Regions from separate parts of the Pseudomonas sp. SYWMCR5 genome, predicted to be linked through region 1. Evidence: predicted binding sites of a transcription regulator. Region 1 holds the regulator's gene; each other region holds the start of a gene.

Region 1 (5,253 bases):
CCCGATCGCCCGTGAACTGCTCGACCTGGCCGGTGAAATCGAAGACCCGCGCCAGGCCTGGCGCATGGTCCTGGCGCACCTGGCGCGCCTGATCGAGGTGCCTGAGGTCGAGCCGATCGAGGAGGGCGGGGTCATCGCCATGGTCGGCCCGGCCGGCATGGGCAAGACCACCACCCTGGCCAAGCTTGCGGCACGCTACGTGCTCAAGTACGGCTCGCAGCACCTGGCGCTGGTGAGCATGGACAGCTATCGCATCGGTGCCCAGGAGCAGCTCAAGACCCTCGGGCGCATCCTCAATGTGCCGGTGACCTATGTCGATCCGGGCCAGTCGCTGGCCCAGGCCCTGGAACCACTGCTGCGCAAGCGCGTGGTGCTGATCGACACCGCGGGCCTTCAGGCCAGCGATCCGGCCCTGCGCATGCAGCTCGAGTCGCTCGCCAGCCGCGGCATCGCCGCCAAGAACTACCTGGTACTGGCCACCACCAGCCAGAAGCAGGTGCTGACCGCCGCCTATCACAGCTACAAGCGCTGTGGCCTGGCCGGTTGCATCCTGACCAAGCTCGATGAAACGGGCAGCCTCGGCGAAGTGCTGAGCCTGGCCATCAGTCACGAACTGCCCGTGGCCTATCTCACCGATGGTCCGCGCATTCCGGACGACCTGCAGTTGCCGCGCAAGCACCAGTTGGTGAGCCGTGCGGTCAGCGTGCAGTTGCAGGAAGAGCCCAGCGAAGAGGCCATGGCCGACATGTTCGCTGATCTCTACCACAATCCCGATAAGCGCGCGGGTTGAAGATGAACGGCGCAGGGGGTCGACAGCGGCCCTTCAAGTGGGCGGGTCCCACGCGAGACAAGGTAAAGAACAGACATGGGTAGCATGCATCCCGTACAGGTGATCGCCGTCACCGGTGGCAAAGGTGGCGTCGGCAAGACCAACGTTTCAGTGAACCTGTCCCTGGCGCTGGCCGAACTCGGCCGCCGGGTCATGCTGCTGGACGCCGACCTGGGTCTGGCCAACGTCGACGTGCTGCTGGGGCTGACCCCCAAACGTACCCTGGCCGACGTCATCGAAGGACGCTGCGAGCTGCGCGACGTGCTGCTGCAGGGGCCGGGCGGCGTACGCATCGTGCCGGCGGCTTCGGGCACCCAGAGCATGGTGCACCTGGCGCCGGCCCAGCATGCCGGGCTGATCCAGGCGTTCAGCGAGATCGGCGACAACCTCGACGTATTGGTGATCGACACCGCTGCGGGTATCGGTGACTCGGTGGTCAGTTTTGTCCGCGCCGCGCAGGAGGTGCTGCTGGTGGTGTGCGACGAGCCTACCTCGATCACCGATGCCTACGCCCTGATCAAGTTGCTCAACCGCGATTACGGCATGAATCGCTTCCGCGTCCTGGCCAACATGGCGCAGAGCCCGCAGGAAGGGCGCAACCTGTTCGCCAAGCTGACCAAGGTCACTGACCGCTTCCTCGACGTGGCCCTGCAGTACGTCGGCGCCGTGCCCTACGACGAGTGCGTGCGCAAGGCGGTGCAGAAGCAGCGCGCAGTGTACGAGGCCTTCCCGCGCTCCAAGTGCGCCCTGGCCTTCAAGGCCATTGCGCAGAAGGTCGACAGCTGGCCGCTGCCGGCCAACCCGCGTGGGCACCTGGAGTTCTTCGTCGAGCGCCTGGTGCAGCCTACCAGTGCGGGGCCGGTGCTATGAACGCGAGCGGATTCAAGATGTACAGCAAGGCGTCCAAAGACGCCCAGTACGAGCTGGTCGAGCGCTATGCCCCGCTGGTCAAGCGCATCGCCTACCACCTGTTGGCGCGCCTGCCGGCCAACGTGCAGGTCGAGGACCTGATCCAGGCCGGCATGATCGGCCTGCTGGAAGTGGCCAACAAGTACGACGCCAGCAAAGGCGCGAGCTTCGAGACCTATGCCGGCATCCGCATCCGTGGCGCCATGCTCGACGAGGTGCGCAAGGGCGATTGGGCGCCGCGTTCGGTGCACCGCAACACGCGCATGGTCAGTGACGCGATTCGCGCCGTCGAAGCAAGAACCGGTCGTGACGCTAAAGATCACGAGGTTGCTGCCGAACTCCAATTGAGTCTCGACGATTATTACGGGATTCTGAACGATACCTTGGGCAGCCGCCTGTTCAGTTTCGACGACCTGCTGCAGGACGGCGAACACGAAGGGCTGCACGAGGACGGTGCCAGCGGCCAGATCGAGCCGTGGCGGGATCTGGAAGACGAACGCTTCCAGGCCGCACTGACCGACGCGATCGCCAACCTGCCGGAGCGCGAGCGCCTGGTCCTGGCGCTGTACTACGACGAAGAGTTGAACCTCAAGGAAATCGGGGAAGTGCTGGGGGTCAGCGAGTCGCGTGTCAGCCAGTTGCACAGCCAGTGCGCAGCGCGTCTGCGCAGTCGGTTGGGTGAATGGCGGGCACGGTGAACCCGGGTTCGATGCAGTCGTTTTCCGTGGTGCCGAATTGATTGAGCGCGCGCTTGCCAGACGAGCGCGTTTAAGACTGCTTGGAGGTCTAATTGAACAAAGATATGAAAATCCTCATCGTTGACGACTTCTCGACGATGCGGCGGATCATCAAGAACCTGTTGCGTGATCTGGGCTTCACCAACACCGACGAGGCCGACGATGGCACCACGGCCCTGCCGATGCTCGAAAGCGGTCATTACGACTTCCTGGTGACCGACTGGAACATGCCCGGCATGTCCGGTATCGACCTGCTGCGCAAGGTACGTGCCCACGACCGTCTCAAGGGCATGCCGGTGCTGATGGTGACCGCCGAGGCCAAGCGCGACCAGATCATCGAAGCGGCCCAGGCCGGCGTCAACGGCTACGTGGTCAAGCCTTTCACCGCGCAGGTACTCAAAGAAAAGATCGAGAAGATCTTCGAACGCGTCAACGGCTGAGCCATGTCTGGGGGCGCTATGGAATCAAGAAACGATTCTCTGGGGGAGTTCGAGTCGACCCTGAAGAAGCACGCCGAGCAGCTGGTGCAAAGCCTGGAGCGCGGCCAGTTCGGCGAGGCGGTGCAGCTGATCCACCAGCTCAACCAGACCCGTGACCGTGGCCTTTACCAGGAGGTCGGCAAGCTCACCCGCGAGCTGCACAGCGCCATCGTCAGTTTCCAGATCGATCCGCGCATGCCGCAGGCCGAGGAAGTGTCGCAGATCACCGACGCCACCGAACGGCTGTCCTACGTGGTCCGGCTGACCGAGAACGCGGCCAATCGCACCATGGACCTGGTCGAGCAGAGCACGCCGGTGCTCAACGACCTGGCGAGCGAGGCCCAGACCTTGTCCGTCGACTGGCAGCGCTTCATGCGTCGCGAGGTGGCGGCGCCGGAGTTTCGTGAGCTGGTCAAGCGCGTCGACAGTTTCCTGACGCACAGCGCCGAAGGTAACCGCAAGGTGGCCGGCCACCTCAACGATATTCTCCTGGCTCAGGACTATCAGGACCTGACCGGGCAGGTGATCAAGCGGGTGACCGCACTGGTCACCGAAGTCGAAAGCAATCTGCTCAAGCTCGTGTTGATGGCCAGTCAAGTCGACCGCTTTGCCGGTATCGAACATGACCACGATCAATTGCGTGCTGAAAAAGATGAAGAAAAACATCCAACTCGGGGTGAAGGTCCGCAGATTCATGCCGATAAGCGTGAAGACGTCGTGTCCGGTCAGGACGATGTCGATGATCTGCTGTCCAGCCTGGGTTTTTAGGGAGCACGTTTAATGAGCTTCGGCGCCGATGAAGAAATCCTTCAGGATTTCCTGGTAGAAGCCGGCGAAATCCTCGAGCAACTGTCCGAGCAACTGGTCGAGCTGGAAAGCCGACCTGACGATGCGGACCTGCTCAATGCGATCTTTCGCGGTTTTCACACTGTAAAAGGGGGCGCCGGCTTCCTTCAGCTCAATGAGTTGGTGGAGTGCTGCCACATTGCCGAGAACGTCTTCGACATCCTGCGCAAGGGAGAGCGCAGGGTCGATGCCGAACTGATGGATGTGGTGCTCGAAGCGCTGGATACGGTCAACAGCATGTTTGGCCAGGTTCGCGAGCGCAGCGACATCACCCCGGCCACGCCAGAGCTGCTCGCCGCGCTGTCGCGCCTGGCCGAACCGGCCAGCGCCGATGCCGTGGCACCGGTTGCCGTGGCCGCGGCCGTCGTCGAGGCACCGGCTGCCGAGGCGGACATCACCGATACCGAATTCGAACAACTGCTCGATTCCCTCGACGCGGTCAAGGCCCAGGCCGAGGCGGCCGAGCAGTCGCAGGGCGAAGCCGTTTCCGGCAGCGCTGACGAGATCACCGACGCCGAGTTCGAATCGCTGCTCGACCAGTTGCATGGCAAGGGTCAGTTCTCGCCGGAAGTCGCGGCGAGCGAGCCGGAGGCTGCAGTCGCGGCGCCGGCCGGTGACGAGATCACCGACGAAGAGTTCGAGGCGCTGCTCGACCAGTTGCATGGCAAGGGCGCTTTTGCCGCCGATGCACTGCCGAGCGTCGAAGCCACCGCCAGCACTGCCACTGCACCGGCGGCCGAACCTGTCGGCGACCATATCACCGACAACGAGTTCGAGGCCCTGCTGGACCAACTGCATGGCAAGGGCAAGTTCAGTGGCGATGCCGTTGCGGCTGAAGCGCCTGCCGTTGCCGTGGCGGCCGCACCTGCTGCCAAGGCTGAAAGCAAGCCCGTCGCCAAACCGGCGCCTGCACCCGCGCCAGCCGCCAAGCCTGCCGCCGCTGCGGCCCCTGCACGCGCTGCAGCCCCGGCTGCCGACAAGCACGGCGCCAGCGAGGCGGAAACCACGGTGCGGGTCGATACCGCGCGCCTGGATGAAATCATGAACATGGTCGGCGAGCTGGTGCTGGTGCGTAACCGCCTGGTGCGCCTGGGCCTGAACAGCGGCGACGAGGCCATGTCCAAGGCCGTGTCCAACCTGGACGTGGTCACCGCCGACCTGCAGACCGCGGTCATGAAGACCCGCATGCAGCCGATCAAGAAGGTCTTCGGCCGCTTCCCGCGCCTGGTGCGCGACCTGGCCCGCCAGCTCAAGAAAGAAATCAACCTGGAGCTGGTCGGCGAAGAGACCGACCTGGACAAGAACCTGGTCGAGGCCCTGGCCGACCCGCTGGTGCACTTGGTGCGCAACGCGGTCGACCATGGCGTCGAGACCCCCGAAGAGCGCGAGGCCTCCGGCAAGGCGCGCACCGGTCGGGTGGTCCTGTCGGCGGAGCAGGAGGGTGACCACATCC
Region 2 (5,253 bases), on a different contig from region 1:
AGCGCCTGGTGCAGAGTGCATTGCACCCGTTCCAGCTATTGGTGGGCAACATCGAGCTGGGCAGCCATGCAGGCGTCGACCTGGCCCGTTTCTGCCGCGTCAGCCCGCAGATCCAGCATGTGCTGCTGTACCACTCCCAGCATCTGAAAGTGCCGAGCATCGCGCAGAGCGAACGCCGGGCGGTCAGTGTCAGCCTGCCCAAGGTGCCCGATAGCGAGGCACTGGAATCGTTCATGGCGATCATCGATACCCCGCAGGTGCTGGGGCAGGTTGCACTGCCGTCCGGGCTTGCCGGCGGCGCGGGCTATTCCTGGCGGCGGATGAACTTCTCGCACAACGCTTTCAGCCGTTCCAGCTGAGACGCATCGGCATTTGCTATCCTCTTGCCCTTTGCCGATCTGTGGAACCCAGAAATGACTGCCATCGATACCGCCCGCGCGCCTCGCTTCAGCCGCGGCGATCACCGTACCCTGGGCTTGGCCGCCCTCGGCGGCGCGCTGGAAATCTACGATTTCATCATCTTCGTGTTCTTCGCCCTGACCCTGAGCCAGCTGTTCTTCCCGCCACAGATGCCGGAATGGCTGCGCCTGCTGCAGAGCTTCGGGATCTTCGTCACCGGTTACCTGGCACGCCCTCTGGGCGGCATCCTCATGGCGCACTTCGCCGACCATCTCGGGCGCAAGCGCGTATTCAGCCTGAGCATCCTGATGATGGCCCTGCCGTGCCTGTTGATCGGGGTGATGCCGACCTACGCCGACATCGGCTACGCCGCGCCTCTGCTGCTGCTGGCCCTGCGCATCCTGCAGGGCGCCGCGGTCGGCGGTGAGGTCCCCAGCGCCTGGACCTTCGTTGCCGAGCACGCGCCTCCGGGGCGTCGCGGCTACGCCCTGGGCTTCCTGCAGGCGGGGCTGACCTTCGGTTACCTGCTTGGAGCGCTGGTCGCCACCTTGCTGGCGCGGCTCTACACCCCGCAGGAAGTTCTCGACTTCGCCTGGCGTTATCCCTTCCTGCTGGGTGGGGTGTTCGGCGTGTTCGGTGTCTGGCTGCGCCGTTGGCTGAGCGAGACGCCGGTGTTTCTTGCCCTGCGTGAGCGCCAGACGCCGCCCGTGGCATTTCCGCTGCGCACTGTTCTCACTGGCCACCGCGCTTCGCTGATCCCGGCTGCGCTGTTGACGTGCGTGCTGACCTCTGCGGTGGTGGTGCTGGTGGTGATCACCCCGACGGTCATGCAGCAGCGTTTCGGGATCGATGCCGGGCATACCTTTGCGCTCAGCAGCGTAGGCATCGTCTTTCTCAATATCGGCTGTGTACTGGCGGGGCTTCTGGTCGATCGCATCGGTGCCTGGCGTGCGGTGATGATCTACAGCCTGTTGCTGCCGCTGGGGATCGGCGTGTTGTACGCCAGCCTGGTGGGGCAGTGGGGCTTGACCTGGGCGGCCTATGCGCTGGCCGGGTTGTCCTGTGGCGTGGTGGGGGTGGTGCCTTCGGTGATGGTCGGGCTGTTCCCGGCACAGATCCGCGTGTCAGGCATCTCCTTCACTTACAACCTGGCCTATGCGCTGTGGGCCAGTACAACGCCCCTGGCGCTGATTGCCCTGATGCCGTGGAGCCCCTGGGTGTGCGTGGGGTTCTGTCTGATCATGGGCGTGGTCGGGGCCTTGACCAGCGTCTTCTACGCCCAGACCACGCCCCTGTGTGCCGAGGAGCGAGCGGTCGGTTGCTGAGTGTGCAGGAGCGGGGCAAGTCGGGGCGCCGAACCGACGCCCCACAAGGAGGGTCAGGACTTGAAGCGTCCGACCAGCCCGTTCAACTCTTCCGATAGCTGCGACAGTCTGCCCGAGTCCGACTGCGCCGAGCTGGCCAGGCCTTCCACCAGCCTTGCCTCGTCGTAGATCTGCTGGATGTGCCGGTTGATCTCTTCGGCCACGCTGTGCTGCTCTTCGGCAGCTGCCGAGATCTGCAGGTTCTGATCGCGGATCTCGTTCACCGACAGCTGGATACCCTCGAAGCTGTCCCGCGCGCGTGCGATCGACGACACGCTGGCCCGCGACAAGTCCAGGCAGCTTTCCATCTTCTGCGACACTTCCTGGGTCTTGTTGCCCAGGGTGTTGAGCAGTTGGTCGATCTCGCCGGTGGAGTCGGCGGTACGCTTGGCCAGGGCCCGTACTTCGTCGGCGACCACGGCGAAACCGCGGCCTTGATCGCCCGCGCGGGCGGCCTCGATCGCTGCGTTCAGTGCCAGCAGGTTGGTCTGCTCGGCGATGGCGCGGATGGTGCCGAGGATCTGGTTGATGTTGCGGCTGCCTTCCTCGAGCTCGACCATCGCCTGCGACGATTCGCTCAGGCGGCTACCCAGGCGATTGACGTTGTCGGTGGTCAGCTCGATCTGCTGCTTGCCCTCGGCGACGCGGTGATGGCCGTTTTCTGCGGCGTCGGCCGCGCTGCTGCAGGAGCGTGCGACTTCGTTGGCGGTGGCGACCATCTCGTTGAAGGCAGTGGACACCAGTTCCACGGCTTCACGCTGGCGCCCTGCGGCTTCGTTCATGTTGCCGGCCAGTTCGCTGTTGGCCCGCGATGCTTCGTGCAGGTTGCCCGAAGCGGCACCGATGCGCTGGATGAGTTGGCGGATCGCCGCGAGGAACTTGTTGAACCAGCCGGCCAGCTCGGCGGTTTCATCCTTGCCCTGGATCACCAGGTCCTGGCGCAGGTCGCCTTCGCCCTGGGCGATCTGCTGCAAGCCGGCGCTGACTTGGCCGATGGGCTTGACGATGACCCGCGAGAACGCGGCTGCAACCAGGGCGAAGACCAGTGCCAGCACCAGTACGATGATGGCGGTGAGGTAGGTCATGTGGGTGGCGGCGCCCATCACTTCGCTGTACTCGATCAGGCCGACGAAGCGCCAGCCCAGGTCAGGCGAGGTCCAGACATTGGCCATGTAGCGCACCCCCTCGATCACCACCTCGGTGGATCCTTGTTCGGTGGCTGCCAGTTGTGCATACGGCTCGCCAAGGTCCTTCAGTTGCTTGAAGCCATGGCTGGCATCGCGTGGATCAACCAGCACGGTGCCGTTCTCGATCAGCATCACATATCCGCTCTTGCCCAGCTTGATGCTCTTGACCAGTTCGGTGAGGTTCTTCAGCGACACGCTGACCACAAACACGCCCTTGGGCTTGCCGCTGGCATCGTTGAGCGTGCGCGCGGTGCCGACCAGGGCGACGTCGTCCTTGTCGTAGTAGTAGGCGGCGGTGCGCACGGTCTTGCCCGGAGTAGCCATGGCGGCCTTGTACCAAGGGCGCGCGCGTGGATCGTAGCTGGCCAATTTCGGGTCATCCGGCCACTTGGCGTAGGTGCCGTCCTCAAGGCCGATGGAGATGATGGCTGCCGCCGGATGGGTAGCGCCATAGCGGGCAAAGGCGTCGATGACCTGCTGGGTGGCTGCAGGCAGGGGGTGGCTGGCCGCGTCGGCGGAGGTGTAATCCTTGAGTGTACTCACTGATGTGTATACAGGATCTGTCGCCATTTGTTCTACGTTTTGTAGCGTGCCATCGAAGAACTGACGCATGTTGCCGTCGATCTGGCGAATTTCACGGGTGCTGCCGTCGAGGAACTGATCCACCGCCTCGGCGCGGATGTTAACCACAGAAATCACGCCGACCAGGGCTACCGGGATGAAAGCCACCAATACGAACGCAAGCACCAGCTTGTTTTTTATCTTCATCGGGACGAACCATTCGTGGGAGTGAAAAGCAGGAGGGCCATTTCGCATGCGTAGTGGCTATCTGCTATTTATCCTGTTTCGGCGCGTCACGGGAAAATCTTTAGTGCATATTTCGTGTACAAAAAAATAAATGATTGTTCTGGTTCTGCGAGGCGGCCCAGGGCGCAGAAACGAAAAACCCGGCGCAAGCGCCGGGTTGTAAGGGATTCATTGGCTTTCAAGCCTTGCGGACTTTCTCCACCCGGCTGTCCTCGAGCTCCTTGCAGGCCTTCTGGATCATCTGCTCGGTGATCGGGACCTCACGGCCCTGGGCATCGATGATCGAGCCACACACCTGGGGCTTCGGGGGCTGGGCGCTTTTTACGGTGTCGCTGCTATGTTGCAAGCTCATTTCCTGTCTCCTCATCAGGTTGCAAGCTCAGGGTAACCACTCGCCGTGACTGACCTGTGACAGCTCCTTCGGCATCACGACAGGCACAGTGCAACAGAAAGTGCGGTAAAGCTCCAGTGACAGGTTAGACCGATAAGCTATAGCCACTGGCCCTACCGAACTGCGACCCCTCGGCAGCTGCAGGCGTTCCACCCAGGCAGATGAATGGTAGTCTGCAGGTTTCCCGCTCACCGGTCCGTGCCATGTCCGATCCGCTTTCCTCCCGCCAGCGCCGCGCCTGGGGCCTGGCCTGGCAATTCGTGCGTCCCTACCGCCGGCAGGCCATGCTTGCCTTGCTTGCACTGATCGTCACGGCAGCCATCACCCTGTCCATGGGCCAGGGCATTCGCCTGCTGGTGGACCAGGGGTTCATGACCGGTTCTGCGCACCAGCTCAACCAGACGATTGCGCTGTTCATGGTGCTGGTGCTGGCCCTGGCGGTTGGAACCTTCAGCCGCTTCTACCTGGTGTCGTGGATTGGCGAGCGCTGCGTCGCCGACATTCGCCGTGCCGTGTTCGATCACTTGATCGGGCTGCATCCGGGGTTTTTCGAGGATAACCGCAGCTCGGAGATCCAGTCGCGCCTGACCGCCGACACGACGTTGCTGCAATCGGTGATCGGCTCGTCGCTGTCGATGTTCCTGCGTAATGCGCTGATGGTGCTGGGCGGGGTGGTGTTGCTGTTCGTCACCAATCCCAAGTTGACCAGTATCGTGGTGCTGGCCTTGCCGCTGGTGCTGTCGCCGATCCTGCTGTTCGGCCGGCGGGTGCGCAGCCTGTCACGCCAGAGCCAGGACAGGGTCGCTGACGTCGGCAGCTACGTCGCCGAAACACTGGGGCAGATCAAGACGGTGCAGGCCTACAACCATCAGGCTCACGATCGCCAGTTGTTCACCGACACCGTCGAGGCGGCTTTCGATGTGGCGCGCCAGCGCATTGCCCAGCGGGCCTGGTTGATCACCGTGGTGATCGTTCTGGTCCTGGGCGCCGTGGCAGTGATGCTCTGGGTGGGCGGCATGGATGTGATTGCCGGGCGCATCTCCGGGGGCGAGCTGGCCGCGTTCGTGTTCTACAGCCTGATCGTCGGCAGTGCCGTGGGCACCTT
Region 3 (5,253 bases), on a different contig from region 1:
GGCGGATGTGTTGCTCGCGGGTCTGCAGGGCCATGCGCAGGGCGGTGTTGCCACGGGCATCGCGGGACACGCCGATGATGCGCCCAGGCATCGCCCGCTTGTAGTCGTCACGACAGGCGAAATACGCAGCATGAGGCCCGCCATAGCCCATCGGCACACCGAAGCGCTGGCTCGACCCAAGCACCACGTCGGCCCCGGTTTCTCCAGGCGGCGTCAGCACCACCAGGCTCAACAGGTCGGCGGCAACGCACGCCAGCGCCTGCTGGCCATGCAGGTGCTCGATCAGCGGCCGCAGGTCGCGGACCTCGCCATGGGTGTCGGGGTACTGCAGCAGCGCGCCGAACACCGAGTGCTTGCCGAGGTTTTCCAGCGAATCGACGATCAGCTCGAAGCCGAAACCTTCGGCACGGGTTCGCAAGACCGAGAGCGTCTGGGGGTGGCAGTGCTCGTCGGCGAAAAACGCATTGCTCTTGCTGCGTGCAACCCGCTTGGCCAGGGCCATGGCCTCGGCGGCGGCCGTCGCCTCATCGAGCAGCGAGGCGTTGGCCAGCGGCAGGCCACTGAGGTCGATGATCATCTGCTGGAAGTTGAGCAGCGCCTCGAGGCGGCCCTGGGCGATCTCGGGCTGATAGGGTGTATAGGCCGTGTACCAACCAGGGTTTTCCAGCACGTTGCGCAGGATGACGGTTGGCGTGACGGTGCCGTGATAGCCCATGCCGATCAGGCTGGTCCACACCTGGTTCTGCCCGGCGTATCCGGCCAGCCTGGCCAGGGCCGCCTGCTCGTCGAGGGCGGGGGGCAGGTCAAGCGGGCGACCAAAGCGGATACCTGGCGGGACAGTCTGCTCGATCAGGGCATCGCGACTGGCAACGCCCAGGGCCGCGAGCATGGCGCTCTGCTCGCTGGCATCGGGGCCCAGATGGCGCTGCAGAAAAGGGTTGGGCACTTGCAGTTGCTGCAGGGATGGCGACTGGGACATGGCGATCTTCTCTTCCTGGACCAGTTCTCGTGGAGACTTACAAGTCTAGGAAGGGATCGACGATGTTGCGGAAAAACTTGCATCCAGGGCCGCATCGCAGCCCTGGTCCGATCAGGTCAACCGCCGACCCGGAAGCGATCCACTTCCTGGCGCAACTGCCCGGCCAGGCCCTCGAGCTCCTTGGCCGTGGCCGCCAGTTCATTGGCCACGTCGTGCTGCTCGCTGTTGGCCTGGGCGATGCTCTGCAGGTTACGGCTGAGCAGGTTCGCGGTGCTGCTCTGCTCCTGGGTCGCAGTGCTGATGGCCGTGAACTGCTCGCCCGCCGCGCGGCTCTGCTCGTCGATGCGCGCCAGTGCCTCAGCGACCTTGTCGTTGCGTTCCAGGCCTTCCTGCATCAGGCGATTGCCCTGCTCCAGGGTGCTGATGGCATGCCCGGTCTGCTGCTGGATACTGGCGATCATCCCGGAAATCTCGTCGGTGGCCTGACGCGTGCGCGCCGCCAGGCCACGCACTTCGTCGGCGACCACGGCGAAACCACGGCCCTGCTCGCCAGCGCGGGCCGCCTCGATGGCGGCGTTGAGCGCCAGCAAGTTGGTCTGCTCGGCAATCGCGGTGATGACCCCGACGATGCCGCCGATTTCCTGCGACCGTGCGCCCAGGCTGTCCATCACCGTGGCGGTGCCGCCCAGCGCCTCGGCGATCTGCTTGAGCGAGACGGACGCCTGGTCCATGGCGCTGCGGCCGATGCGCGTCTGCTGGGCGTTGTCCTGGGCCATGCGCTCGGTGCCGGCCATGTTCTCGGCGATGTTCATCGACGTGGCGCTGAACTCCTCGACGGCGCCAGCCATGCTGGTGATCTCGCCTGACTGCTGCTCCATGCCCTCGCAGGCACCAGACGAAAGCCCGGCCAGGGAGCGCGAGCGCGCGCTGACCTGCTCGGAAGCACTGCGAATGTGCTCGACCATGGTCGCCAGGGCATTCCCCATCTGGTTGAAGCTGCGCGCCAGTTGGCCAATCTCGTCTTCGCTGGTCACCGCCAGGCGCGCACTGAGATCACCCGCGCCCAGGGCTTCGGCCTGGCGCACCAGGTCGTCCAGCGGGCGCAGCTTGCGCCGCAGCAGCCAGAGCGTGGCGAGCACGGCCAGGACCATCGCCAGCAGGCTGCCGATCGCCAGGCGCAGGCCGACACTCCAGGTCACCTCGCGGATTTCCGCCTCGGGCATGCTCGCCACAACAGTCCACGGCCCCTCGGCAAAGGGTTCGACCACGCTGAACAGTTGCTGCTGGCCGTTGGTCCAGAAGCGGCCCTTGTCGCCCAGGCCGGCCACTGCGGCAACCGCAGCCTGCGGATCGGCCACGCCCGCAGGCGGCACCAGCCACTGCCCCTGGTTGTCGAGCAGCGCCAGCGAGCCGGTCTGGCCGATGCGGAAGCGCTTGAGATTGGCGAACTGCGCATTCTGCGCATCGGTGTAGTCGAAGCCGACGAACAGCACGGCGATCACCCGGCCGCTGGCATCGCTCACCGGCACGTAGCGGGTCATGTAGTTGCGGTCGAACAGCAGCGCACGCCCTACATACATCTGCCCGGCGAGCAGCTTGGCGTAGGCTGGGTGCTGGCGATCCAGCTGCGTGCCGATGGCGCGGCTGCCGTCCTGCTTCTTGAGGTTGGTGGTGATGCGCACGAAGTCATCGCCGCTGCGCACGAACAGCGTCGCGATGCCGGCAGTCATCTGCTGGAATTCATCGACGACCCTGAAGTCGTTGTTCATCAGCTGGTCGCCCAGGTACAGGGCGGGCGTGGCCTGGCCGGCTACCTGCACGGTCTCGTCGGCATGCAACGACAGACCCGAGGCAAAGCGGCGCTCGAACAGGCCACTCAGGCGCTGGGTGTTGTCCTTGAGCGAGCCGTGGAAGGTGTCGAGCTGGTCGGCCAGCAGCCGCGCTTCACTGGCCAGGTGTTGCTGGCGGGTGGCGAGGTTGGCGTCGTCCAGCGAGCGCAGGGCGAACAGGGTACTGCCGGTGATCACCAGCGCCAGCACGATGGCGAGGGCGATGCCGAGTTGCGAGGCAATCCGGGCACGGGGTCGAGACATTGCGAAGCTCCTGGCAAGAGGCCGGGATCGTCCTGATCACGCTGACCACCCGCTTCATATTGAACGGGAAATCGCGTCCTCTTCCGGGACGCTGGTGCTAATAGATCGGCGTCGCGGGGGAATACTTGAGTGTCGGACCGGGAAATGCGCAAACGTTTTCCATGCGGTGTGACCGTGGAATCGCGGCGCCTGCTTCGCGGGCAAGCCCGCTCCTACAAACTCACGAATACCCTACTCACTGAGGCGCTGTGGCCTTCCAGCCACCACCCAGCGCCAGGAACACGCCGATCTGTCCCATCGCCACCTGGGTATTGGCTGCCGCCAGTTGCGCACGCACGTCGGTGTAGGCGCGGGTCGCCTGCAGGTCGGCGAGGAACGACTCGCGCCCGGCCTCATAGCAGCGATGGGTCTGGTCGGCCGCTTCCTGCGCCGAACGCTCGGCGTCGGCCAAGGCATCGCGACGGTCCAGCAGGGCGCTGTACTGCGCCAGGCGGGTCTGGGTTTCGCGGATGGCGTTGAGCACCACGCCATCGAAATGCGCCAGCGCGGCCTGGGTCGAGGCTTCGGCTTCGCGGATCCGGGCGCGGGTGCCGTTGGTGGGGATGGCCCAGCTGATCTGCGGGCCGAAGCCCCAGCGGTTGGTCGAAGGCTCGCCGAGGTTATCAAGAATGCCGATGGTGCCGACCTGGGCGCCAATGCTGATGTTCGGATACAGGGCGCCGGTGGCCACGCCAATGGTCGCGGTGGCAGCCGCCAGTTGGCGCTCGGCCTGACGCACGTCGGGACGGCGCTTGAGCAGCGCCGCGCCATCGCCCACCGGAATCAGTTGGGCCAGATGCGGCAGCTCGGCGCACTCGGCGGTGCCAGGCGGCAACTGGTCGACCGGTTTGGCCAGCAATGCGGCGAGGGTATAGAGCCCAGCCTCGCGCTCGGCCTTGAAGCGCGGCAGCTCGGCGCGCAACGACTTGAACTGGGTCTGCGAGCGAGTGACGAGGGTCTCGTCGCCACGGCCGGCATCGCGCAGGCGCTGGTTCAACTGCACGCTCTGCTGCTGCAGGTCGAGCGATTCGCGGGCGATGTGGTACTCCTCATTGGCCGAGCACACCTGGGTGTAGGCCTTGACCACATCGGCCACCAGGGTGATGCGCGCGGTGTCGGCGGCTGCCTGCACCGCGTCGGCATTGGCCTTGGCAGCTTCGGTGCCGCGCTTGAAGGTGCCCCACAGGTCAAACTGGTACGAGGCGCTGAGAATCGCCTCGCCGATGTTGGCCACCGGGACTTTCTCCGGCAGCAGGAACGCTTCGCCGGACTCCTGCAGACGCTGGGCACCGGCCTTAGCGCCGCCGCTGAAGCCCCCCTGCGACTCGGCGACCTCGACCTGCGCGCGGGCCTTGGCGATGTTCGCCGCCGCCACGCGCAACTCGGTGTTGGCGCTCAACGCCTGGCGCACCAGCGCATTGAGGCGCGGGTCCTGGTACAACTGCCACCAATCATCCGGCACCGGTGCCGACACCACGCTCGCGGCATCCTGGCGCAACGGGCCGTTCAGGTCGCTGCGCTGCACCGCGGCATCCTCGGGCACCTGGTAGTCGGGGCCGACCATGGCGCAGGCCCCCAGCGACAGCGCCAGCCCTGCCAGCATCAGGCGCTTCATGGCCGCGGGCCCTCGATGATCGACACTGTCGCGGTACGCCCGGCGATCATGCGGAAGTCTGCCGGCACCTCATCGAAGGCGATGCGCACCGGGATCCGCTGGGCCAGGCGCACCCAGCTGAACGCCGGGTTGACGTTGGGCAACAGGTTGGCGCCACTGACGCGGTCACGGTCCTCGATCCCTGCCGACAGGCTTTCGACATGGCCGCGCAGGCGCGTGTCATCGCCCATCACGCGGATGTCCACGGCATCGCCGACATGGATGCCACTGAGCTTGGTTTCCTCGAAATAGCCATCGACATGGTACGAGGCACTGTCGACCACCGACAGCACTGGCCGGCCCGCCGTGACGAACTCATGGGCACGCGGGGCGCGGTCGTTGAGGTAGCCATCCACCGGGCTGCGCACCACCGAACGGTCGAGGTTGAGCTGGGCGGTATCGACCGCCACCTGCGCCTCGCTCACCGCCGAGCGGGCACGGGCCTCGCGCGACTGGCTCTCTTCAAGCTGCTCGGCCGCCACCAGGTT
Region 4 (5,253 bases), on a different contig from region 1:
CGTTGGTCACAGGTGACAAGGTGGTCTGGCGGGCCGGCAACCAGGGCAACGGCGTGATCGTCGCGCAGATGCCGCGCAGCACCGAGCTGTGTCGGCCGAACAACCACGGGCAACTCAAGCCGGTGGCGGCCAACGTCGACCTGATCGTGATCGTCTTCGCCCCGGCACCCGAGCCCCAGGCCAATCTCATCGACCGCTACCTGGTCGCCGCCGAGCACGCCGGCATCCGCCCGCTGCTGCTGCTGAACAAGGCCGACCTGATCAACGACGACAACGCAGCGACGCTCAATGCGTTGCTGGCAGTGTACCGCGACCTCGGTTACCCGCTGCTGGAGGTGTCTGCACACCACGGCGATGGCATGCAACGCCTGCAGCAGACACTGGACGAGCACATCAGCGTGTTCGTCGGGCAATCGGGCGTGGGCAAGTCGTCGCTGGTCAACAGCCTGCTGCCGCAGGCACAGACGCGGGTTGGCGATCTGTCGGAGTGGTCGGGCCAGGGCACCCACACCACCACCACCGCACGGCTCTACCACTTCCCCAACGGGGGCGACCTGATCGACTCACCCGGTATCCGCGAGTTTGGTTTGGCGCATGTCAGCCGGGACGATGTGGAAGCAGGCTTCATCGAATTCCGCGAACTGCTCGGCAACTGCCGCTTCCGCGACTGCAAGCACGACCGCGAGCCGGGGTGTGCGCTGCTCAAAGGGCTGGAGGAAGGGCGTATCTCGGCGCAGCGGATGCACAGCTACCGCTCGATCGTGGCTAGCCTGACGCAAGACACCTACTGAAGATGCAGGAGCGGCATTGCGCCGCTCTTGCCGATTACGTGCTCAGTTTTCCTTGGGCTCGTCCATCTTCAGCACGCCATCCTCGAAGATGTTCAGCTTCTGGCGCAATTCACGCGGCTGCATCGGCGCCGCGCCATCGGCCGGCGCGGCGGAGGCACCAGGTGCTCCTGGCGCCGCATCGGCAGGCGGGGTCGGATTGGCCGGTGCTTCAGGTGCGCCCTGCTCGCCCTCGATATCCCGCTGGGCTTTCTTGGTCAGCACGATGATGTCGATCCGGCGGTTGACCGGATTGAACGGGTTCTCGCGGTCGAACAGCGACGAGGAGGCGTAACCCACCACCCTTGCGACCTGCCCATCCGGGTAACCACCTGCCACCAGCGCACGTCGCGCGGCGTTGGCACGGTTGGCCGACAGCTCCCAGTTGCCGAAATCACCGGTGCCGGCATAAGGCTTGGCATCGGTATGGCCGCTGACGCTGATCTTGTTCGGCACAGCCTTGATGGTGTCGGCCATCGCCAGCAGGATGTCTTCGAAGTAGGGCTTCAGGCGCGCACTGCCGAGGTCGAACATCGGTCGGTTCTCGGCGTCCATGATCTGGATGCGCAGGCCGTCCTGGGTGATCTCGAACAGGATCTGGTCCTTGAACTTCTGCAGTTGCGGATTTTCCTCGACCTTGTTCTGCAGCTCCTGCAGCAGCAGTTGCAGACGCTCCTGCTCGACCTGCTCGGCCATGGTCTCGATCCGGTCTTTGTCCATCTGCACGCTGGTGTCAGGCGTCGGCTCGGACTTCTCTTCCGGGTTGATGGTCTTTTCCGGTGCCAGCTGCGGCGAGCCGCCCAGGTCGATGACGTAGGGCGTACCGCTTTCGGAGAAGCCGATCGGGTCCTTGAAGTAGCCGGCGATGGCGATCTTCTGCTCCGGAGTGGCCGTGGACAGCAACCACAGCACTAGGAAGAACGCCATCATCGCCGTGGCGAAGTCGGCGAAGGCGATCTTCCAGGAACCGCCATGGTGGCCGTCGCCGTAGCGCTTGACGCGCTTGACGATGATGGGCTGATTGTTCTCCATGACTTAGCGACCGCGAACCGCTTGTTCCAGTTCGGCAAAGCTCGGTCGGTGCGCCGGGTACAGCACCTTGCGCCCGAACTCGACAGCCAGCGACGGCGGCATGCCGGACGCCGAGGCCACCAGCGAAGCCTTGATCGCCTCGTAGACGTTCAGTTCTTCCTTGGCATCGTGGCGCAGGCAGTTGGCCAGCGGGCCGAAGAAGCCGTAGGCGGCGAGAATACCGAAGAAGGTACCGACCAGCGCTGCACCGACGTGCAGGCCGATGGACTTCTGGTCGCCATCGCCCAGCGAGGCCATGGTCACCACGATACCCAGTACCGCAGCGACGATACCGAAGCCGGGCATGGCGTCGGCGACACTGGTCACTGCATGGGACGGGTGCTCGAGGTCTTCCTTCATGCTCAGCAGCTCCATGTCGAACAGGCCTTCGAGCTCATGGGGCGCCATGTTGCCGGTCGACATGATGCGCAGGTAGTCGCAGACGAACGCGGTCATCCGCGCATCGCCCATGACCGCAGGGTACTTGGCGAAGATCGGGCTGGCCGCGGGATCCTCGATGTCACCCTCGATGGCCATCATGCCCTCGCGGCGACTCTTGTTGAGAATCTCGTAGATCAGGCCCAGCACTTCCAGGTAGAACGTATGGGTGAAGCGGCTGCCGAACATCTTCAGCGACTTCTTCATGACGTGCATGGTCATGTAGCCAGGGTTGGCCTGGAGAAACGCGCCAAAGGCCGCACCGCCGATGATCAGCACTTCGAACGGCTGGATCAGCGCCGCGATCTTGCCGTGGGAGAGCACGTATCCGCCGAGCACACTCGCGAATACGACGATGATGCCGATAATTTTAGCCATAGATTGAAAGCACTTGCTGTCGTGGTCAGGGTCAGGGGCGGAAGCTTGGAAACTCTTCTTCTCCTTATCGGCAGAACTGCGCCAGACTATAGCCACTCAATGCGAAAAGCCAGTTTGGACTGATGTCAAAATGCCAATCGAAACCAAGGTGCCAGCGCAGATCCCCTCCTCTCTAGATGCCTGGGTAAGGCTGCTCGACGGCATCCGCGTGCCGGTGCCCAAAGAGAGTCACGACCGCGTTCTGGCGGCCATCAACGACAACCGTCGCTCGCTGCGCGACATCGCCGAACTGATGCAGGACAGCCCGTCGCTGGTGCTGTGCGTGATGCGCGAAGCCAACCACCCGACCCACGCCAGCCAGGCCGAGCCCGCCGAGAGCCTGGAAGTCGCCCTGAATCGCCTGGGCCTGAGCCGCACCCTGCAACTGATGGGGCGCCTGCCATCGATACCGGGCGACGACATCCCCCCAGTACTGCGCCAGTTCCTGCTGATCAGCCAGCACGCCACCCAGCAGGCCAACGGCCTGTTCGCCAGCCGCCTGGCACGCCTGTGGCAGGAAATCCACTGGGGCAGCCTGCTGTTCCTCTCGCCACTGTGGGCGCTGGCCCTGGCCTACCCCAAGCTGCTCGACACCTGGGAACTGCGGGTCATTCACAAGGGCGAAGAAGCTTCAGAGGTGGAACATGCACTGTTTGGTGTGCGCATCATGGAGTTGTGCCGCGCCGTCGCCACACACTGGCGCCTGCCGGAATGGGTCACCCAGGGTTATCGCCTGCTGCTCGAAGAACGCGAGCAACTGGCCCAGGTGTTGAACATCGCCCGCGAGCCCGACGATCTGAGCAAGCAGCATCGACTGGACGAAGAGCCCGGGCTGCGCCGCTGGTTCAACCAACCGGCCAACACAGTGCTGTTGGCCAACGGCCTCGCGCTGTCGGCCCAGGTCGGCTGGGACAACCCGCACCTGCTGCGCTGGCAACTGCTCACAGCCATGTACCTGCAAACCACGCTGGACGATGTGCAGCAGCAAGTGCACCAGCAAGCGGCGGCCAGCGCCCGTCACCACGCCCGGCATGCGCTGTTCCACCCGGCCGAGGCGCTGATCTGGCCCTGGCAGCAGCGCCGTCCGCACCCGGACATGCTCACCCCGCCACCGCCACCCGCCCAAGACCTGGCGCGCTGGCGCACGCTGTGCGGCGACCTTCTTGCACAGCCCAGCCCCTTCACCAACACCGTGCACCTGGCCACCCAGGCACGCGAGGCGCTGCTGGCTTGCGGCATGCAGCGGGTGCTGTTGTTGTTGCTCGACAAACCCAACGACTGCCTGCGCGTCCAGCAAAGCGCCGGCTTGCCGCGCGAAGCCTCAGGGCTGACGTTGGCACTGGGCCAGAGCAAGCTGCTGCAAAAACTGCTGAGCAAAGCCGCGCAACTGCGCCTGACACCCGACAACCATGCCCAGTTTTCCGCCCTGCTGCCCGCACCGCTGCGTGCGCTGTTCCCCAGCGAACACCTGCTGTTGCGCTCGCTGGCCGTGAACGACCAGGTGCTGATGCTGGCGATCGCCGACCAGGGTGGCAAGCCGCTTGCCGACGTGAGCGTGCAGGCCTTCGGGAAAACCGCACAGTGTATCGAGCGCGCGCTGGCCAGCTTCGCCAACCGCAATGCCTGAGCCTTGCGCTACAATCGCACCTCCCTTGCTCCCCGGAGACCGTGGATGACTGATTTTTCCGGCTTGCCCCTGGTGATCGAAGCCGCCGACCTGCTGCCACGCCTGGATTCGCCTGAGCTGATCCTGGTCGACCTGAGCAGCGCCAACCGCTATGTCAGCGGCCATATTCCCGGCGCGCGGTTCGTCGAGGGCAAGCGCACCCAACTGGGCCACCCCCCGGCCCCCGGCCTGCTGCCGACCCAGGCCGACCTGGAAAAGCTGTTCAGCGAGCTTGGCCATCGGGACGACGCGGTGTACGTGGTATACGACGACGAAGGCGGCGGCTGGGCCGGGCGCTTCATCTGGCTGCTCGACGTGATCGGCCACACGCGCTACCACTACCTCAACGGCGGCATCCAGGCCTGGCCCGCGGACAAGCTCGTCACTGAAGTGCCACCAGCCGCCAGCACGCCTGTACGCCTGCGCTTGCGCGCCGAACCCACCGCCACTCGCGAATACCTGCAAAGCCGCCTGGGCGCAGACGACCTGGTGGTCTGGGACGCCCGCGGCCCGCAGGAATTCAATGGCGAGAAAGTCCTGGCAGCCAAGGGCGGTCATATCCCCGGCGCGGTCAACTTCGAGTGGACTGCCGGCATGGACCTCAACGACCACCTGCGCATTCGCAAGGACATCGCCGAAGTACTGCAGCAGTTGGGCATCACCCCTGACAAGGAAGTGATCACCCACTGCCAGACCCACCGTCGCTCCGGATTCACCTACCTGGTGGCCAAGTCACTCGGCTATCCACGGGTCAAGGCCTACGCCGGCTCGTGGAGCGAGTGGGGCAATCACCCGGACACGCCTGTAGAAGTTTAAGGAACCTGCATGAAATCC

The links. The regulator FliA, encoded in region 1, starts transcription of late flagellar genes. The targets are predictions, from matches to a motif close to CTAAAGTTTNNNNNNNNNNNGCCGNTAA.
Region 2: a site for FliA is predicted at 3,794-3,821, ahead of AC2CGW_RS15355 (methyl-accepting chemotaxis protein). Genes of this name have one in related genera too.
Region 3: a site for FliA is predicted at 3,175-3,202, ahead of AC2CGW_RS19725 (methyl-accepting chemotaxis protein). Genes of this name have one in related genera too.
Region 4: a site for FliA is predicted at 2,779-2,806, ahead of motA (flagellar motor stator protein MotA). Genes of this name have one in related genera too.

Annotation. Positions count from the first base shown of each region.
Region 1 covers NZ_JBXUNH010000001.1:259,004-264,256, reverse strand. The annotation lists gene flhF (flagellar biosynthesis GTPase FlhF) at 1-790, shown strand, start outside; gene fleN (flagellar synthesis regulator FleN) at 866-1,699, shown strand; gene fliA (RNA polymerase sigma factor FliA) at 1,696-2,436, shown strand; gene AC2CGW_RS01135 (chemotaxis response regulator CheY) at 2,541-2,915, shown strand; gene AC2CGW_RS01130 (protein phosphatase CheZ) at 2,934-3,722, shown strand; gene AC2CGW_RS01125 (chemotaxis protein CheA) at 3,735-5,253, shown strand, end outside.
Region 2 covers NZ_JBXUNH010000005.1:178,719-183,971, forward strand. The annotation lists gene AC2CGW_RS15345 (ANTAR domain-containing protein) at 1-359, shown strand, start outside; gene AC2CGW_RS15350 (MFS transporter) at 414-1,724, shown strand; gene AC2CGW_RS15355 (methyl-accepting chemotaxis protein) at 1,778-3,718, opposite strand; gene AC2CGW_RS15360 (PA1571 family protein) at 3,936-4,109, opposite strand; gene AC2CGW_RS15365 (ABC transporter transmembrane domain-containing protein) at 4,352-5,253, shown strand, end outside.
Region 3 covers NZ_JBXUNH010000008.1:35,349-40,601, reverse strand. The annotation lists gene gcvP (aminomethyl-transferring glycine dehydrogenase) at 1-979, opposite strand, end outside; gene AC2CGW_RS19725 (methyl-accepting chemotaxis protein) at 1,096-3,072, opposite strand; gene AC2CGW_RS19720 (efflux transporter outer membrane subunit) at 3,308-4,726, opposite strand; gene AC2CGW_RS19715 (efflux RND transporter periplasmic adaptor subunit) at 4,723-5,253, opposite strand, start outside.
Region 4 covers NZ_JBXUNH010000006.1:205,321-210,573, reverse strand. The annotation lists gene rsgA (small ribosomal subunit biogenesis GTPase RsgA) at 1-791, shown strand, start outside; gene motB (flagellar motor protein MotB) at 834-1,859, opposite strand; gene motA (flagellar motor stator protein MotA) at 1,863-2,714, opposite strand; gene AC2CGW_RS17365 (HDOD domain-containing protein) at 2,845-4,380, shown strand; gene AC2CGW_RS17360 (rhodanese-like domain-containing protein) at 4,426-5,235, shown strand; gene asd (archaetidylserine decarboxylase) at 5,245-5,253, shown strand, end outside.